2 regions of the Paenibacillus sp. 4624 genome follow, and region 1 is predicted to be linked to the other one. Evidence: predicted binding sites of a transcription regulator. Region 1 holds the regulator's gene; the other holds the start of a gene.

What was found. The regulator CtsR, encoded in region 1, represses protease genes until heat stress. The targets are predictions, from matches to a motif close to ATGGTCAATAAAGGTCAAACA.
Region 2: the regulator CtsR is predicted to act here: its motif matches at 1,059-1,079, upstream of clpP (ATP-dependent Clp endopeptidase proteolytic subunit ClpP).

What each region holds. Positions count from the first base shown of each region.
Region 1 is NZ_JBNDJR010000021.1:863-10,200, reverse strand. It holds gene pssA (CDP-diacylglycerol--serine O-phosphatidyltransferase) at 1-718, opposite strand, end outside; gene disA (DNA integrity scanning diadenylate cyclase DisA) at 760-1,836, opposite strand; gene radA (DNA repair protein RadA) at 1,850-3,217, opposite strand; gene ABIE27_RS29035 (ATP-dependent Clp protease ATP-binding subunit) at 3,505-5,967, opposite strand; gene ABIE27_RS29030 (protein arginine kinase) at 6,163-7,233, opposite strand; gene ABIE27_RS29025 (UvrB/UvrC motif-containing protein) at 7,262-7,780, opposite strand; gene ABIE27_RS29020 (CtsR family transcriptional regulator) at 7,812-8,273, opposite strand; gene ABIE27_RS29015 (GNAT family N-acetyltransferase) at 8,775-9,338, opposite strand, start outside.
Region 2 is NZ_JBNDJR010000012.1:176,963-186,300, reverse strand. It holds gene ABIE27_RS25020 (stalk domain-containing protein) at 1-119, shown strand, start outside; gene clpP (ATP-dependent Clp endopeptidase proteolytic subunit ClpP) at 371-967, opposite strand; tRNA gene ABIE27_RS25010 (tRNA-Arg) at 1,148-1,222, opposite strand; gene ABIE27_RS25005 (sugar-binding transcriptional regulator) at 1,722-2,747, shown strand; gene gap (type I glyceraldehyde-3-phosphate dehydrogenase) at 2,874-3,881, shown strand; gene ABIE27_RS24995 (phosphoglycerate kinase) at 4,031-5,212, shown strand; gene tpiA (triose-phosphate isomerase) at 5,246-5,998, shown strand; gene gpmI (2,3-bisphosphoglycerate-independent phosphoglycerate mutase) at 6,000-7,544, shown strand; gene eno (phosphopyruvate hydratase) at 7,786-9,072, shown strand.

The DNA of each region.
Region 1 (9,338 bases):
AACGCGATGATTTCCTGTCCTTGCGTTTTTTGGCACGATTACGAGAAGCAGCAGTTCTCACACTGTGTCTCATGCCATATAGGGCATATAACACAAGTGGAATAAAAATCAGCTTGGAGAGTTGGTCCGGGAAAAGAACAGCCAGCGCAACCGCAAGCAACACAACCCACGGGGCGATCCAGATCGCCTTGCGAGGCAGTCCGACTTTTTTGAAATTGGGATATTTCAGTGAGCTGACCATCAGATAAGACAACAGTAACGTAGCAATCATCATGCTGATGGGCCCAATATCCTTGTGAAATAGGGAGAGCGTTGCCAGCACACCACCGGCAGCAGGAATAGGCAAGCCTGTAAAATACCCCGGAATGCCTGGACGAACGTTAAATCTCGCCAAACGAATCGCACCACAGATCGGAAAAGCGGCCGTAGCGATCCAGGCAAAGATCGGCATGGAATCTTGGAAGGACACCATAAAAATAATCAATGCAGGCGCCGCACCAAACGAAACCATATCCGATAGGGAATCAAGCTCCTTGCCGAATTCACTTTGTGCATTCAGCGCTCTTGCCACCCGTCCATCCAGACCGTCGAGCAGCATTGCAACGATAACCATAATCGCGGCCGAGCTGTACTTTCCGTTAATCGCCAGCAAAATGGCCAGCATACCCAGAAACAGATTACCTAAGGTAAAAAGATTTGGAATGAATCTGGTTAACATGTTGTTTCACCTCATCCATTAAAAGCCGTTATAAACGATCTCTACATCTGTCTGTCAATAAACATCTGCTCTTGCAGACGTTTGAGACCTTCCTTGATGGTACGGGCACGAACCTCACCAATACCGTCCACTTCATCGAGTTCTTCAATCGTTGCCATGATGACATGAGGTAATTGCTCAAACTGATCCACCAGGTTATGAATAATCACATTAGGCAGACGAGGGATCTTATTTAATACCCGATATCCGCGTGGGGCAACCGAATCTTCAGAAGTTGCCGCAGATGAAGGGTAACCAAGCAATCGTACAATATGATGTGCATCAAGCAATTCATCGTCCGACAACCTTTTTAAGCCCAAGATAATTTCACGAATCTTGTCATCACTGTCATCACGAGCATAGTCTTTATACAGCAACCACGCTTCTTCCTCTGTAGTACCCACGAGTTCTTCCATTTGCATCGAAATGAGCCTTCCTTCATTACCTAGCTCATCGATGTATCGTTCAATCTCGGTTTTGATCCGCAGCACCATTTCAGTACGCTGAATAACGTTAACCACCTCGGGAATCGTAACGAGTTCCTCAAATTCGGAAGCACTCAGATTCGTAAGAGATTGTTTCAAGACGGCTTTATACTTCTCGAGCGTTTGAATAGCCTGATTGGCTTTGGTCAAAATAACCCCGATTTCCTTAAGCGAATATCGAAGGGTTCCCTGGTACAGGGTAATAATGTTCCGGCGCTGTGAGATGGAAACCACCAGCTTACCGGTTTGTTTTGCCACTCGCTCTGCGGTCCGGTGACGAATGCCCGTCTCTGAGGAAGAGATGGATGAGTCTGGAATCAGTTGTGTGTTGGCATACAAAATCCGCTTCAAATCCTCACTCAGAATAATGGCTCCGTCCATTTTGGCAAGCTCATACAGGTAGTTCGGGGAGAAATCACAGTTAATCGAAAATCCCCCATCCACTACTTCCATTACTTCAGGGCTGTATCCTACAACAAGCAGTGCGCCCGTCTTGGCGCGCAGCACATTTTCCAGACCTTCGCGGAAAGGTGTACCTGGTGCGATCAGCCTTAACAAATCATTCATATTGTCCAGTTGGCTTGAATCCTTCATCTTGTTATGCCCCCTAATCTAAAGCAACCGCTAGTGCATCTGCCACGGTATTCACACCGATCAGTTGTATCCCGCGAGGATGTTTCCAGCCCTTTAAGCTTTTTTCTGGTAAAATAACTCGTTTGAAGCCCAGCTTCGCGGCTTCTTTCACACGTTGTTCTGCCCTGGATACGGCACGAACTTCACCGGTGAGGCCAATCTCGCCAAAGATGACATCATCCGGCTTGGTTGGCACATCTCTCAAGCTGGAGGCAATACTAACGGCCACAGCCAGATCGACCGCGGGCTCATCCAGCCTTACCCCGCCAGCTACGTTCAGATAGGCATCCTGTGTCTGCAGGAACATACCCATGCGTTTTTCAAGAACCGCTATAATCAAATTTAGCCGATGATGATCGATACCTGTTGCCATCCTCCGAGGAGAAGGGAAGTGTGTCGTGGAAATCAAGGCCTGCAACTCCACCAGCAATGGCCGTGTACCCTCCATACTCGCCACAACGGTAGACCCAGCTACCCCAAGCGGACGTTCAGATAAAAATAACTCGGAGGGATTACCGACTTCCCGAAGACCATCTTCCCCCATTTCAAATATGCCAATCTCGTTAGTGGAACCGAAACGGTTCTTCACCGCACGAAGGAGACGATACGTATGATGCCGCTCTCCTTCGAAATAAAGCACACAGTCCACCATATGCTCCAGCATACGCGGTCCGGCAATGGCACCTTCTTTGGTAACATGCCCTACAAGAACCGTTGCAATGCCCCGTCCTTTGGCAATCCGCATAAACCTGGACGTACATTCCCTTACCTGTGCTACGCTTCCTGGTGCACTGGTAACTTCGGGCAGATAGACTGTCTGAATGGAGTCGATGACAAGAAAATGCGGCTGGATCTGATCCACCGCTTCCTCTACCCGTTCCATATTGGTTTCACACAGCACATACAATTCCGGCGACAGTGCACCGAGGCGGTCTGCGCGCAATTTTGTTTGTTTCACAGATTCTTCTCCGGACACGTATAACACTCGCAACCCCGAATGAGTCAGCGCATGAGACGTCTGTAACATCAACGTTGATTTTCCAATCCCCGGGTCGCCCCCCACCAGAACTAGCGAACCTGGCACAATGCCGCCGCCCAATACACGGTTCAGTTCCCCAATTCCAGTCTGTACACGCGGCTCCTGACCGCTATCTATATCTATGATAGGAAGCGGTTTATCTTTACTGTCAAACAGAGGAGAATTTCTCCCTTGTGTTTTGACTACCGTTTCAGTTTCCTCTATCATCGAATTCCAGGACTGACAGCCAGGACATTTTCCGTACCATTTGGGGGCTTCATAGCCACATTCCGTACATTGAAACTTGGTTTTTACTTTGGCCACTTCAGCACTCCTATTGATTTTTTATTTTAGCAGCATTTTGCATTATTCGACAAAATTTACTCATTGCCCTGACATACAGGGTTACTAAAAGTTTACCATTGTTTGAGATTTTTCGTAAAGGATTATCGCAAACTTTACACATGTTCCTCATCAACATCGCTTCATCTCAATCAAATCTTCACACATCCCCTTTATATACCCGCACATACGAAAAAACCTCCCCGGCCAAAGCCAGGGAAGTTCTACATATGCGTCTACCTGAATTCATTCAGCCACATACGTCACATTTATTTCGTTTCAATCTCCTCATTGGATGGAACTACTGCTTCCTTTTTCGTTACAGACAATGCACCATTCTCTTCGTCGATGAGTAAGGAATCCCCTTTGGTCACATTACCTGTAAGCAACTCTTCAGACAATTTATCTTCAATGTGCTTCTGGATTGCCCGGCGAAGTGGGCGTGCACCGTAAGCAGGATCAAAGCCAGCTTTCGCCAAGAAGGCTTTAGCGTTATCTGTGAGTTCAAAATCAACCTCGTATTCATTAAGACGTTTGCGTAGATCCTCGCTCATAAGAGTTACAATCTCAGCGATGTGTTTCTCTTCGAGAGAGTGGAATACGATGATTTCATCGATCCGGTTCAAGAACTCAGGACGGAAGCTTTTCTTCAGCTCATCCATCACTTTGCCCTTCATATTATCGTAATCTGCTCCTGCATCCACCACAGCTGTGAAGCCAAGAGTGGAATTACGTTTGATCGCTTCTGCACCCACGTTGGATGTCAGGATGATTAGTGTATTACGGAAGTCAACAACACGGCCTTTGGAATCCGTCAGACGACCATCCTCAAGCACTTGCAGCAAAATGTTGAATACTTCTGGGTGAGCTTTTTCCACTTCATCCAACAGGACCACGGAGTACGGTTTGCGACGAACTTTCTCTGTCAACTGACCGCCTTCTTCATATCCAACATAACCTGGAGGCGCTCCAACCAGTCGTGCCGTGGAGTGTTTCTCACCATACTCGGACATATCAATCCGGATTACGGCATTTTCATCACCAAACATCGCTTCAGCGAGTGCACGAGCCAGCTCGGTTTTACCTACACCGGTTGGACCAAGGAAGATGAATGAACCCATCGGACGTTTCGGATCTTTAAGTCCTGCACGTGCACGGCGAACGGCACGGCTGACCGATTTAACTGCTTCATCCTGACCGATTACACGTTCATGAAGAATGGACTCCAAAGTCATCAAACGTTGTGTCTCTTCTTCTTTCAGCTTGTTCACCGGAATTCCTGTCCAGTTGGCTACGACTTGAGCGATATCCTCTGGAGTGACTTCGGAATCGGTACGGCCTTGCTTTTCTTTCCATTGATTTTTCGTTGTATCGAGCTCTTCACGAATTTTTTGTTCCGTATCACGCAGTGCCGCTGCCTTCTCGAACTCTTGACTCTGAACCGCGGCGTCTTTTTCCTTACGGATATCTTCCAGACGGCTCTCCAATTGTTTCAGGTTTGGCGGAATCGTATAGGAGTTCAATCTTACTTTTGATCCTGCTTCATCGATCAAGTCGATCGCTTTGTCCGGCAAGAAACGATCTGTGATATAACGATCCGACAATTTGACGGCTTGCACAATCGCTTCATCCGTAATTTTCACACGGTGATGCGCTTCGTAACGATCACGCAGACCATGCAAAATTTGAATAGCTTCTTCCGGTGATGGTTGATCTACTGTAATCGGTTGGAAACGACGCTCTAGCGCAGCATCCTTCTCGATATATTTGCGGTACTCATCCAGTGTTGTTGCACCGATGCACTGCAATTCACCCCGAGCAAGAGCTGGTTTCAAAATGTTCGATGCATCAATCGCGCCTTCTGCGCCACCTGCACCAATCAGTGTGTGCAGCTCATCAATGAACAGGACAATGTTGCCCGCCTGGCGAATTTCATCCATGATTTTTTTCAATCGATCCTCGAACTCACCGCGATATTTGGTTCCAGCAACAACCGAACCCATATCCAGTGTCATTACACGTTTATCACGCAATGTTTCGGGAATTTCGTTTGCAATAATTTTCTGGGCAAGCCCCTCAGCAATTGCTGTTTTACCTACACCCGGTTCACCGATCAATACCGGGTTATTTTTGGTACGACGACTCAATACCTGAATAACACGCTCAATTTCCTTGCTACGGCCAATAACCGGGTCAAGGTTATTCTCTCTGGCATAGGCCGTCAAATCACGAGCGAGGCTGTCCAGTGTTGGTGTGCTCACATTGGCAGGTGTGCCGTTGTGGCTGGAAACAGCTTCACTGCTACCAAGCAATTGCAGTACTTGCTGACGCGCTTTGTTCAAGCTGATGCCAAGGTTATTGAGCACACGTGCCGCAACCCCTTCACCTTCACGGATCAATCCGAGAAGAATATGTTCTGTGCCAACATAGGTGTGACCGAGTTTACGGGCCTCATCCATCGACAATTCAATTACTTTTTTCGCACGTGGCGTATATGCAATGTTCGTAGGTTGCTCTTGGCCACGGCCAATCAGCGTTTCTACTTCATCCTGAATTTTTTCCAATCCGAGTCCCAGGCCGATCAGTGCTTTGGCAGCAATGCCTTCACCTTCACGAATGAGGCCGAGCAAAATATGCTCCGTACCGATGTTATTGTGACCGAGACGGACAGCTTCTTCCTGCGCGAGTGCGAGCACCTTTTGGGCCCGTTCCGTAAATCTTCCAAACATCATATCTCCTGCACCTCCATGGTTTTGGATAAAACGAGGGATTCCATTCGAATCGGATACCCCTTCGTATTCTTCATATCACTTTTGTTTGCAGCCATGCTGCGAATAAAATCATTGGTAACTTCATTCTAGATGGAAACCTTATTATATAAAAGCCGCAGATGCGGCATGAAACCCATAGTCATGATCAAGGAAGGTTTACCCAGAACTTTTAGTTGCATTGATGGTATCACGAATTAACTGAGCACGGTAGATGTCACGCTCATCCGTACGCATATCCCCAAACGTTTTTTGTAAAAATCCTGGCTGAGTCATCACATTCAACTCATTCATCACTGGAATCGATAATCCTTCCAACAACCCAAGATCTAAGCCAAGCCGCACATCCGACAAACGTTGCGCCGCTTCCTTCGTGTCTACAATCGCTGCATGGGACAAAATCCCGTAGGAACGCATCACTCGATCCGTAATACGCAGTCTGGAATCGGTAATGAGCCGTTCTCTTGCGGTACGCTCATGACCAATCATCTGTAAAACAACACCGTGGAGGTTATCGATCACTTCTTGCTCCGTCTGTCCAAGTGTAATCTGATTGGAAATCTGGAACAAGTTGCCCATCGCCTCGCTACCCTCTCCATAAATCCCTCGAACCGTTAATCCCACTTGGGACACGGCACTGAGAATACGGCCGATCTGCTGTGTCATGACCAATGCGGGAAGGTGCATCATAACAGATGCCCTGACACCCGTCCCAACATTCGTTGGGCAACTGGTCAGATACCCTCTTCGATCATCAAACGCATAATCCACGTGCGCTTCAAAAGCATCATCTATAGCGGAAGCTTTCTCCCAAGCTTCTTTCACTTGGAACCCCGGATAGAGGCACTGGATACGCAGATGATCCTCCTCATTAATCATAATGCTTACTGATTCATCCTCACTAAGGATCACGGCTCCGTTGGTCGATTCATTCGCCAGACTCGGACTAATCAGATGTTTTTCCACCAGCACACGCTTGTCGAGTTCGTCAATATCGATCAGATCGAGTGTAGTAAAATCACCAAAGGCGTGTACGTCATCGTACTGAAGTACTTCGCTCAGCTTATTCAGCACCTCTTCCGATTGCTCATCCGAAGCCAGCATTGGAAACGGGATATGCTGAAGGTTACGCGCAATCCGGACACGGCTGCTGATCACGATCTCTGAATCGGCAGCTTCACTGCGCATCCAGTCACTGAGCGCCTTCTCTGTAAAACGCAGATTAGGCATCATGCTTCCCTCCTACTTATGACAAACTTTACTCTTGAGCTATTTCTTTTTCAAGTTCCCGAATCTGGTCACGAATCTGAGCGGCCTCTTCGAACTCTTCTTGAGCAATGCTCTGCTGCAGATTTTGCTTCAGATCGGCAATTTGCCGTTTCACCTTAATACGCCCGCCTGCTCTGGCAGGAACTTTACCTACATGCGATGTACTACCATGCACTCGCTTGAACAAAGGGTCCAGACGGCTGTCAAAGTATTTATAACAGGAGCTACAGCCAAAACGGCCAACTTTGCTGAACTGGGCATACGTCATGCCACATTCTTCACATTGTAGCGTTTTAGCAGGAGCAGCACCTGAACTTTTGCCTGCCGGATCAAAATCAAGTATTCCTGATAGCAGGTTGTGAATGGAAAATCCTCCTGCTGTTCCAGGAATCATCTCCCCCTTCTCACGGGCGCATGATTCACAAATATGGAATTCCGTCTTCTCTCCATTTACAATTTTAGTGAAATGAAGTGTAGCCGGACGTTTATTACATTCTTGGCACAGCATATAGATGTACCTCCTTTGATCCCGATAGTTTTCATTTACCGAGCAAAGATATTAGCATTGCCTTCAACATTCTGGCACGAATTTGATCCCGGTAAGGAAGTTTGACCATAAGAACCTCTCTCGACACAGCCGCACGCATCAACCCGGCTTCCCGCTTACTTAAGAAACGCGCTTCTTCCAGTTGATAAATCAAGCCTTCCGCAGCAGTCTGTCCAATCTCGTCACCAATACTGTGATGCAGATGGTTGTGCAGGGCGGATTGGGCAGGTAATTCAATGCGTTGTATACGAACATACCCACCACCCCCACGTTTACTCTCGACGAGATACCCTTTTTCAAGAGTGAAACGAGTGCTGATGACATAATTGATCTGGGAAGGTACACATGAAAACTGATCTGCCAGATCATTACGCTGAATTTCAATCATTCCTTCGGGACTTTCATGCAAAATACCCTTCAGATATCGTTCAATAATATCAGAGATATTACGCATCCAATCATCCTCCACTGTCTGAAACGTTAAGTCAATAAGGACCACACGCCCCCACAGAGTACACCTTCTCCACCCATTTAACCACTCAGAGAAACAGCGAATCTTGCTATCTTAAGTGTTAAACAGGGGAACAAAGGAAGCACGAAGGTCCTTGAATATCCCCTTGATCTTCCAATGACATGTTCCAACTTACGGTCCTTTTCATCAGAGAGCAGTAAGAAAGCTTAAAATCATATCGCAGGTAAAAATAAATAGCACATATTCAAAATTAGAATCATGCGGATTTAACCTTGAGTTGACTTTGACTTTCTTTGACTTTATATACATTATAGCATATTTTACTGTTTTGCCAAGTGGGGGCACTATTCATTTTTTACGATTTTACACGAAATATTCGCCTGACACAAAAAAACCTCTCCCGGACATCGGGAGAAGTTCTGATTGCTTCCAATTACGCTTCGTATCTGTTCGAATGAAGTCGTTTTCGATATGGACTGTTGCTCAAAAGAAATCAAGCAAGTAGGTTTCACGCTCCGGAACTGCCTTTTCCAGCGCTTGGATTGCGCTCACCGGCCCTTCCATTCTACCGATCTGTGCCAACTCTGCCGGTCTGCGATAACCCATTAACACGGCTGAGAGGGATTGAATACTAAGACGAATCGGCTGATTCAGCGAACCCTCATCATCGGATTTAGCCTTTTTCCATATTGAAGCGGTTCCGTTCATAGCCACGTTTAATTCCCATACGCCTTCGTTCCATGGAGCGTGTGAATCTTCAACTTCAAGCCAAATCTGTAAGGGTGAGTCCTGACTTGCAAAAGGGTACTGCGAAATAAACTGCTCCACGCTCACAATTCTTGCCATAAAGTAAGGCACTACCTCTTGCCCAATTCGTGGATTGTCCAGTTGAAATGAAAGCAAGTCACTTGCAGGTGCTTGTAAAGTTACTTCATCAATCATGGAATCGTGATTGGCAATGAACGTCCACAGCCCTTGTCTCGCTTCTTCATTCAGATGAATCATTTCTCCAATGGTGAATTTACTTTCCTTGACTTCGTAGAATAT
Region 2 (9,338 bases), on a different contig from region 1:
TCTTCCAGTTGTATGAGTACACAGCGTATGCGGAGGGCTTCCCTGAATTCAAGTTCGCATACAAGGATATTTTGCCTAAAGGTAGTGCACCATTCAGCAACGTAGCTTCTGAGAAGTAAGTTGTCTTAAGCTAGATGAAATCAACAAAATTAAAGTCAAGAGCACTTATACCGTTCATTCGTGAAAAATAATAAACCAGAAGCCTCCGTCAAAGCAAAGATGACGGGGGCTTCTGGTTTATGCAGGCAATACACCCCACTACCCAGTGGTGATATTGCCTGTTTGCAAATAAAAAGCGCAGGGCGTGCTCACCTATATTCAGGTGATGCCTGCCCTGTGCTTATTCTCGTTGTCTCCAGGCAACTAAAGCTTAGATGCCTTGGGAACCTACGTTTTGGATTACTTTATCGATGATACCGTAATCGGCTGCTTCAGCAGCACTCATGAAGTAGTCACGATCTGTATCTTTTTCGATACGCTCCAGGGGTTGACCTGTGCGCTCGGAGATGATGCGGTTCAGCGTGTCACGCATTTTCAGAATGCGGCGTGCGCGGATTTCGATGTCCGACGCTTGACCTTGTGCACCACCAAGTGGTTGGTGAATCATGATTTCACTGTTCGGCAACGCAAAACGTTTACCTTTAGCGCCGGCATTCAGCAAGAATGCACCCATAGAAGCCGCCATACCTACACAGATGGTAGATACATCCGGTTTGATGAATTGCATTGTATCGTAGATCGCCATACCCGCTGTGATAGATCCGCCTGGGCTGTTGATGTATAGGTGAATGTCTTTCTCCGGATCTTCCGCTGCCAGGAACAACATCTGTGCCATGATGGCATTCGCGACAACGTCATTCACGTCGCTGCCAAGGAAAATGATACGATCCTTCAGCAATCTGGAATAAATATCATAGGCGCGTTCACCCCGGTTGCTCTGTTCAACGACCATTGGAATATAACTCACGTGAAAAACCTCCTCGGAAATGTAAATGTTAAATGGGTGTTTATACTTAAACTGTTACCGTATTAACCACATCATAAACAATCTCAAACAAAAAGTCAAAGAAAGTCAAACTAAGTTTGAAAAAAAAGAAACCTTTCCGGTTTCGTTGGTTAAATGCATTATGAACTGTTAAAAATGAAATGGCGCGCCCGCCAAGAATCGAACTTGGATCTCAGGCTTCGGAGGCCTACGTCATATCCATTGGACCACGGGCGCATATTATGTGACAGCAATAATGATTATAGCTTATGCACTGGTGAATTGCAAGCAGTTGCTTTGGGACAACATGGTACCCATGTGGCTTAGGGCTGATGGATTCACGTTGCCTTCCATGAATGGTTCGAGCTTTCCGCAAGGTGGTTTGAATTGCTTCGGAAATGATCATGATGAAGAAGAATGGATAAAGCTTGTATTTCAGTACATGCTATAAGAAGTTTTGGACATGCCATCTGAAAATGAAACACAGCAAGATATAGATACTATTTGCGGATTTCTTCTATATATGGTGTGAGATCCTCACCTTCGTATCTTAACGTATAGAGGTTGTGAAAATAGGCGCGTACAAACGCCCGTAAACCTGTCGAAATAAGCAATCGAAACACTTGCATCTCGCGTCAGTTTTAGGTAGAATAAACGTGGGACTTAAAAAGTTAACCCGGGACATTTTAAGGCCATGCAGAAAGCTTGGAACATAAAGCTTGCGGGAGTGGAAAGCATGCGAACGATCTTGGAAGTGCAAAAGCAGCTTCTGCCCGATCTCATGGATGTCTTGAAGAAACGCTATACGATTCTGCACCAGATCATGTTATCGGATGTGATTGGACGGAGAACGTTAGCCAATTCCATGCAGATGACCGAGCGGGTTCTGAGAGCTGAGACCGATCTGTTAAAGGCTCAGGGACTTATCGAAATTGACAGTGCAGGGATGAAGATCAGCGAGGCGGGTTACAATCTGCTGCAGCAGTTAGAGCCTGTCGCGAAAGAGCTGTTTGGATTATCCGAGCTGGAAGAACGAATCAAGCAAGCCTACGGTCTGCAAAAGGTAGTTGTAGTTCCCGGCGATTCGGATGTATCTCCTTACGCCAAAAGGGAACTTGGAAGAGCTGGAGCGAAGGCTCTCAGCAGTATCATGAATGACAACGACGTTGTCGCTGTAACAGGCGGATCAACAACGGCCGAAGTCGCAGAGCAACTCACACCACCAACTTCGATGAAGGGTGTCTGGTTTGTACCGGCACGCGGCGGATTGGGAGAGAGCCTGGAAATTCAGGCGAATACGATTGCATCTACAATGGCAAAACGGACAGGGGCTCAGTACAAACTCCTGCATGTACCGGATTTGCTTAGTGACCATGCCTATGAATCGCTGATCCAGGACCCGGGTGTTCAAGAGATTTTACAGCTGATCAGGCAATCACGCATCGTCATTCATGGCATTGGTGATGCTGTGGAGATGGCGAAGAGACGCAAGCTTGCACCGGAGATCATCGATGAACTTCAGGAGCAGGGAGCGGTATCAGAGTCCTTCGGGTATTACTTCAATGGTCAGGGTGAGGTGGTACATACCATGCTTACACTGGGTATGCGACTTCAGGATATTGAACGCACGGATGTAGTTATCGGTATTGCAGGTGGTAAGAGCAAAGCAGCGGCCATCCATTCCGTACTGCGGTTCGGGCAGGAGGATATTCTGATTATTGATGAGGCTGCGGCCGAAGTCATCGTTGCAGAAATGGAATAACATCGTTACCAGAGATGAAATGGTTTTATTTTTGAACATAACTCTTGTTGTCTTGACGGACTTCACCGTCTGTCTTGAATATATAGTTTCATAAAAAACTAATCAAAACTTGGGAGGAACTTACTCATGATTAAAGTAGGTATTAACGGTTTTGGACGTATCGGTCGTTTGGCATTCCGCCGTATTCAAAATGTAGAGGGCATTGAAGTTGTAGCAATCAACGACTTGACTGACGCTAAAATGCTGGCTCATTTGCTCAAATATGATACAACTCAAGGTCGCTTCGATGGCGATGTTGAAGTACATGATGGTTTCTTCAAAGTAAACGGCAAAGAAGTTAAAGTACTTGCTAACCGTAACCCTGAAGAACTGCCTTGGGGAGACCTGGGTGTAGACATCGTTCTGGAATGTACTGGTTTCTTCACAACGAAAGAAGCAGCTGAGAAACACTTGAAAGGTGGAGCTAAGAAAGTTGTTATCTCCGCACCAGCTACTGGCGACATGAAAACCATCGTTTACAACGTAAACCATGAAATTCTCGACGGTACTGAAACTGTAATCTCCGGCGCATCTTGCACAACAAACTGCCTGGCACCTATGGCAAAAACACTGCAAGACAAATTCGGAATCGTTCAAGGTTTGATGACTACAATTCACGCTTACACTGGCGACCAAAACACATTGGATGCTCCACACCCTAAAGGTGACTTCCGTCGTGCTCGCGCAGCAGCTGAAAACATCATCCCTAACACAACTGGTGCTGCTAAAGCAATCGGTCTGGTTATCCCTGAACTGCAAGGCAAATTGGATGGTGCAGCTCAACGTGTACCAGTAGCTACTGGTTCCCTGACTGAGCTTGTAACTGTTCTGGGCAAAAAAGTTACTGCTGAAGAAGTTAACGCAGTTATGAAAGAAGCTTCCGATCCACAAACTTTCGGATACACTGAAGACGAAATCGTATCTTCCGATATCCAAGGAATCACTTTCGGCTCCCTGTTTGATGCAACTCAAACTAAAGTTCTGACTGTTGGCGACCAACAACTGGTTAAAACTGTAGCTTGGTATGACAACGAAATGTCCTACACAGCTCAATTGGTTCGCACATTGGAGCACTTTGCAAAAATGATCAAGTAATATCTGTAATAACATAGAGCGGAAACAGATTGTTATTGTTTCCGCTCTTTATATATGGATATTTAGTTAATTTCTCATGAACACCAGGACTGACAAGGGATTTAGCTCTTGAAAGGTTCACCAAATACATGGGTGCGGAGGAAATAGAGATGAACAAAAAAAGTGTACGTGATATCGAATTGAATGGAAAACGGGTATTCGTCCGTGTAGATTTCAATGTGCCGCTCGAAGATGGTAAAATTACAGATGACAAACGTATTCGTGCAACATTGCCTACGATTAACTTCCTGATCGAAAAAGGTGCAAAAGTAATCTTGGCGAGCCACATGGGACGTCCAAAAGGTGAAGTTGTAGAATCCATGCGTTTGACGCCAGCTGCTGAGCGTTTGTCTGAATTGCTGGGCAAACCGGTTACTAAAGCGGATGATTCCGTTGGTGAAGCGGTTAAAGCTCAAATCGCGGCAATGAACGATGGCGACGTATTGTTGCTTGAGAACGTTCGTTTCCACGCAGGCGAAGAGAAAAACGATCCGGAACTGGCAAAACAATTTGCTGAACTGGCTGACGTATTCGTTAACGATGCGTTTGGTGCGGCTCACAGAGCACATGCTTCTACAGAAGGTATCGCTCACTTGCTTCCAGCAGTGTCCGGTTTGTTGATGGAAAAAGAGCTTGAAGTGTTGGGTAAAGCAATCTCCAACCCTGAGCGTCCTTTCACAGCAATCATCGGTGGTTCCAAAGTAAAAGACAAAATCGATGTGATCGACAACCTGCTCAACATTGCAGACAACGTAATCATCGGTGGTGGTTTGTCTTACACATTCATGAAGGCTCAAGGCCACGAAGTAGGTCAATCCTTGCTGGATGAGTCCAAATTGGATGTAGCACTTGGCTTTATTGAAAAAGCGAAAAAACTGGGCAAAAACTTCTACCTGCCAGTAGATATCGTAATCTCTGACGATTTCAGTGCGAACGCAAACACAAAAATCGTTGAAGTTGGCGACATTCCTGCAGATTGGGAAGGTATCGACATTGGTCCTAAAACACGTGAGATCTATGCTGACGTTGTTAAAAACTCCAAACTGGTTGTATGGAACGGACCAATGGGCGTATTCGAAATCGAGCCATTCTCCCACGGTACTCGTGCAGTAGCAGAAGCTTGCGCTACAACATCTGCATACACCGTAATCGGTGGTGGTGACTCTGCAGCAGCAGCTGAGAAGTTCAAATTGGCTGACAAAATGGACCACATCTCCACAGGTGGCGGTGCATCGCTCGAGTTCATGGAAGGCAAAGTGCTTCCAGGCGTAGTTGCATTGAACGACAAGTAAGCTTTAAGCTATAGCATGAAGGAGTTGAAACCAATGAGAACACCAATTATCGCGGGTAACTGGAAAATGTTCAAAACGGTTTCCGAATCCAATGACTTCATTCAGGAAGTTAAAGGAAAAGCGGAAGTCGCAGGCGTAGAAACAGTAATCTGCGCACCTTTTACAAACCTGCCATCCCTGGTAGAAGCTGTGAAAGGCACTAACATCAAAATCGGTGCACAAAATCTTCACTTCGAAGACAACGGTGCATTCACTGGTGAAATCAGTGGTGTTATGCTGAAAGAACTGGGTGTTGATTACGTGATTATCGGTCACTCGGAGCGCCGTCAGTACTTTGCGGAAACCGATGAGACTGTCAATAAAAAATTGCATGCAGCATTCCGTCATGGATTGACTCCAATCTTCTGCCTTGGTGAAACGCTTGAAGAGCGCGAAGCAAACCAAACAAAAGACGTATGCAAAGTACAAACTGAAGCAGCTCTGGCTGGTCTGACTGCTGAGCAAGCAGCTCAAGTGGTTATCGCTTATGAGCCAATCTGGGCGATTGGTACAGGTAAATCCTCTACATCCCAAGATGCGAATGAAGTTATTGCTTACATCCGTACATTGGTGAAGGATCTGTACAACGAGCAGGTTGCAGATGCAGTTCGTATCCAATACGGCGGCAGCGTGAAACCGGAAAACGTAACAGAATACCTCGGACAAAGCGACATCGACGGCGCACTTGTTGGCGGTGCCAGCTTGCAACCGGCTTCGTTCATCGCGCTTGTTGAGGGGGCGAAGTAAGATGACAGCTCCAAAACCTGTAGCACTGATCATTATGGATGGCTTCGGTCTGCGTAACACGGTGGAAGGCAATGCGGTAGCACAAGCCAAAAAACCGAACTATGACCGTTTTATGAGCCAGTTCCCACACACAACTTTGACTGCATGCGGTGAGGCTGTAGGTTTGCCGGAAGGCCAAATGGGGAACTCCGAGGTAGGTCACTTGAACATTGGTGCCGGCCGGATCGTATATCAGGATTTGACCCGTATCTCCAAATCGATTCGTGACGGCGAGTTCTACGACAATGAAACACTTGTCAAAGCGGTGCGCGAAGCGAAACAGAACGGTAAAAAGCTTCATCTCTACGGCTTGTTGTCCGATGGTGGCGTACATAGTCACATTGACCACTTGTTCGCTATGCTGGATCTGGCTAAAAAAGAAGAAATGAACGAAGTATATATTCATGCCTTCCTGGATGGCCGTGACGTTATGCCGGACAGCGGTAAAGACTTCATGCAGAAGCTGATCGCTAAGATTGATGAAGTGGGTGTAGGTAAAATTGCAACGGTTCAAGGCCGCTACTATGCTATGGACCGTGACAAACGTTGGGAGCGTGTGGAGAAATCCTACCGCGCTATCGTTTATGGTGATGGACCGAAATACACTGATCCACTCAAAGCGGTTGAAGAATCGTATGAGAAATCCGTTTTCGACGAATTCGTTGAACCAACGGTTATCGTTCAAGCAAATGGTGAGCCGGTAGGTCTGGTAGAGAGCGGCGATTCCGTTATCTTCCTGAACTTCCGTCCTGACCGTGCAATCCAGTTGTCGCAAGTATTCACAAATTCCGATTTCCGCGGTTTTGATCGGGGACCGAAGTTCCCAGTGGGCTTGCACTTTGTGTGCCTGACGTTGTTCAGCGAAACGGTTGAAGGTTACGTGGCTTACGAGCCGAAGAACCTCGATAATACGCTGGGTGAAGTGCTGGTACAGAACAACAAAAAACAACTGCGTATTGCTGAAACAGAGAAATACCCGCACGTAACCTTCTTCTTCAGCGGTGGTCGTGATGTAGAGCTTCCGGGCGAAACTCGCGTGCTGATCAACTCACCTAAAGTTGCAACGTATGACCTGCAGCCAGAGATGAGCGCTTATGAAGTAGCAGATGCAGCAGTCCGTGAGATTGAAGCGGATAAACACGATGCGATTATCCTGAACTTTGCGAACCCTGACATGGTTGGTCACTCCGGTATGCTGGAGCCAACGATCAAAGCGGTTGAAGTGACGGACGAGTGCATGGGTCGCGTTGTAGACGCGGTACTTGCCAAAGGCGGCGTGGTGCTGATCACTGCGGATCACGGTAACGCGGATATGGTGTTTGATGAGCAAGGACGTCCGTTCACAGCTCACACAACGAACCCGGTTCCATTTATCGTGACTGATCCAAATGTAACGTTGCGTGAAGGCGGAATTTTGGCGGATATCGCGCCAACTATTCTTGACCTGATGCAATTGCCACAACCGGCAGAAATGACGGGAACATCCGTTATTGCTACCCGTAAATAATTAGTTTTAATAGGTTGTTGAATAATACAAAGTGGAACCTAAAAACGAAGCGGGCAGAACCGATCTGAAGAAGCGCTAGCGTTCGCCTTTATCACATGATTCCAACTTATGAAAATAAGTTCAAAGGAATCAGGGGATAACAGCGATCGGAAGATGGTACTGCGTGCGGAGTGGCTCGGTGAAACTCTTGCTATTCTGAACGTATTAAAAATAAATTCAAATTAAAAGGAGATTATCACTCATGACTATTATTTCTGACGTGTACGCTCGCGAAGTCCTCGACTCCCGCGGTAACCCTACAGTTGAAGTTGAAGTATACCTGGAGTCCGGCGCAATCGGACGCGCAATTGTTCCATCTGGTGCATCCACTGGTGCCCACGAAGCAGTTGAGCTTCGCGATGGTGACAAATCCCGTTACCTCGGCAAAGGCGTTCTGCAAGCTGTTAAAAACGTAAATGAAATCATTGCTCCAGAAGTCATCGGTATGGATGCTTTGGATCAACTGGGTATCGACAAATTGATGATCGCTTTGGATGGTACGCCAAACAAAGGTAAATTGGGCGCAAACGCAATCCTGGCAGTATCCATGGCTGTAGCTCGCGCAGCTGCTGATGCTCTGGAATTGCCACTGTATGTTTACCTGGGCGGATTCAACGCGAAAGCATTGCCAGTACCAATGATGAACATCATCAACGGTGGTGAGCACGCGGACAACAACATCGACGTACAAGAGTTCATGGTATTGCCAGTTGGCGCACCAAGCTTCAAAGAAGCTCTTCGCGTAGGCGCAGAAATCTTCCACAACCTGAAATCCGTACTGAGCTCCAAAGGTTTGAACACAGCTGTAGGTGACGAAGGTGGTTTCGCACCAAACCTGGGTTCTAACGAGGAAGCAATCACTACAATCATCGAAGCAATCGAAAAAGCAGGTTACAAACCAGGTGTTGACGTATTCCTGGGTATGGACGTTGCTTCCACTGAGTTCTACAAAGATGGTAAATACACTTTGGCTGGTGAAGGTAAATCTTACACTTCCGCTGAGTATGTTGACCTTCTGGCTTCATGGGTTGAGAAGTACCCAATCATCACGATTGAAGACGGTATGTCCGAAGATGACTGGGATGGTTGGAAATTGCTCACTGAAAAATTGGGTGACAAAGTACAACTCGTTGGTGACGACTTGTTCGTAACGAACACTGAGCGTCTTGCTAGAGGTATCGAGCAAGGTATCGGTAACTCGATCCTGATCAAAGTGAACCAAATCGGTACACTGACTGAAACATTCGATGCAATCGAAATGGCTAAACGTGCAGGATACACAGCTGTAATCTCCCACCGTTCCGGTGAGTCCGAAGACAGCACAATCGCTGACATCGCTGTTGCAACAAACGCAGGCCAAATCAAAACGGGTGCTCCTTCCCGTACAGACCGTATCGCAAAATACAACCAGTTGCTTCGCATCGAAGATCAATTGGATGAGCTTGCTCAATACAATGGTCTTAAAGGGTTCTACAACCTCAAAAAATAAGCTGTGTACACAGCTTTTCGGGCAAGCCGGGTAACCGGCTTGTCTTTTTTTGGTGATGGATGGTGCAACAGATAAGAGAAGTAGTTGAAGGAGTAGATCGGACTTATTACGTGGATAACTCTGATTGGGCAAGCCATTCAAAGATTGTAAGATGGCGGTTTATGAATAGAAATTGCTTGCCATGTACTACTTGTAGTACAACCATAGCTGTGCTACAATTAAAGTAACTGTTTTTATGGTGAGATGTTATGCCCACATGGGTAGGA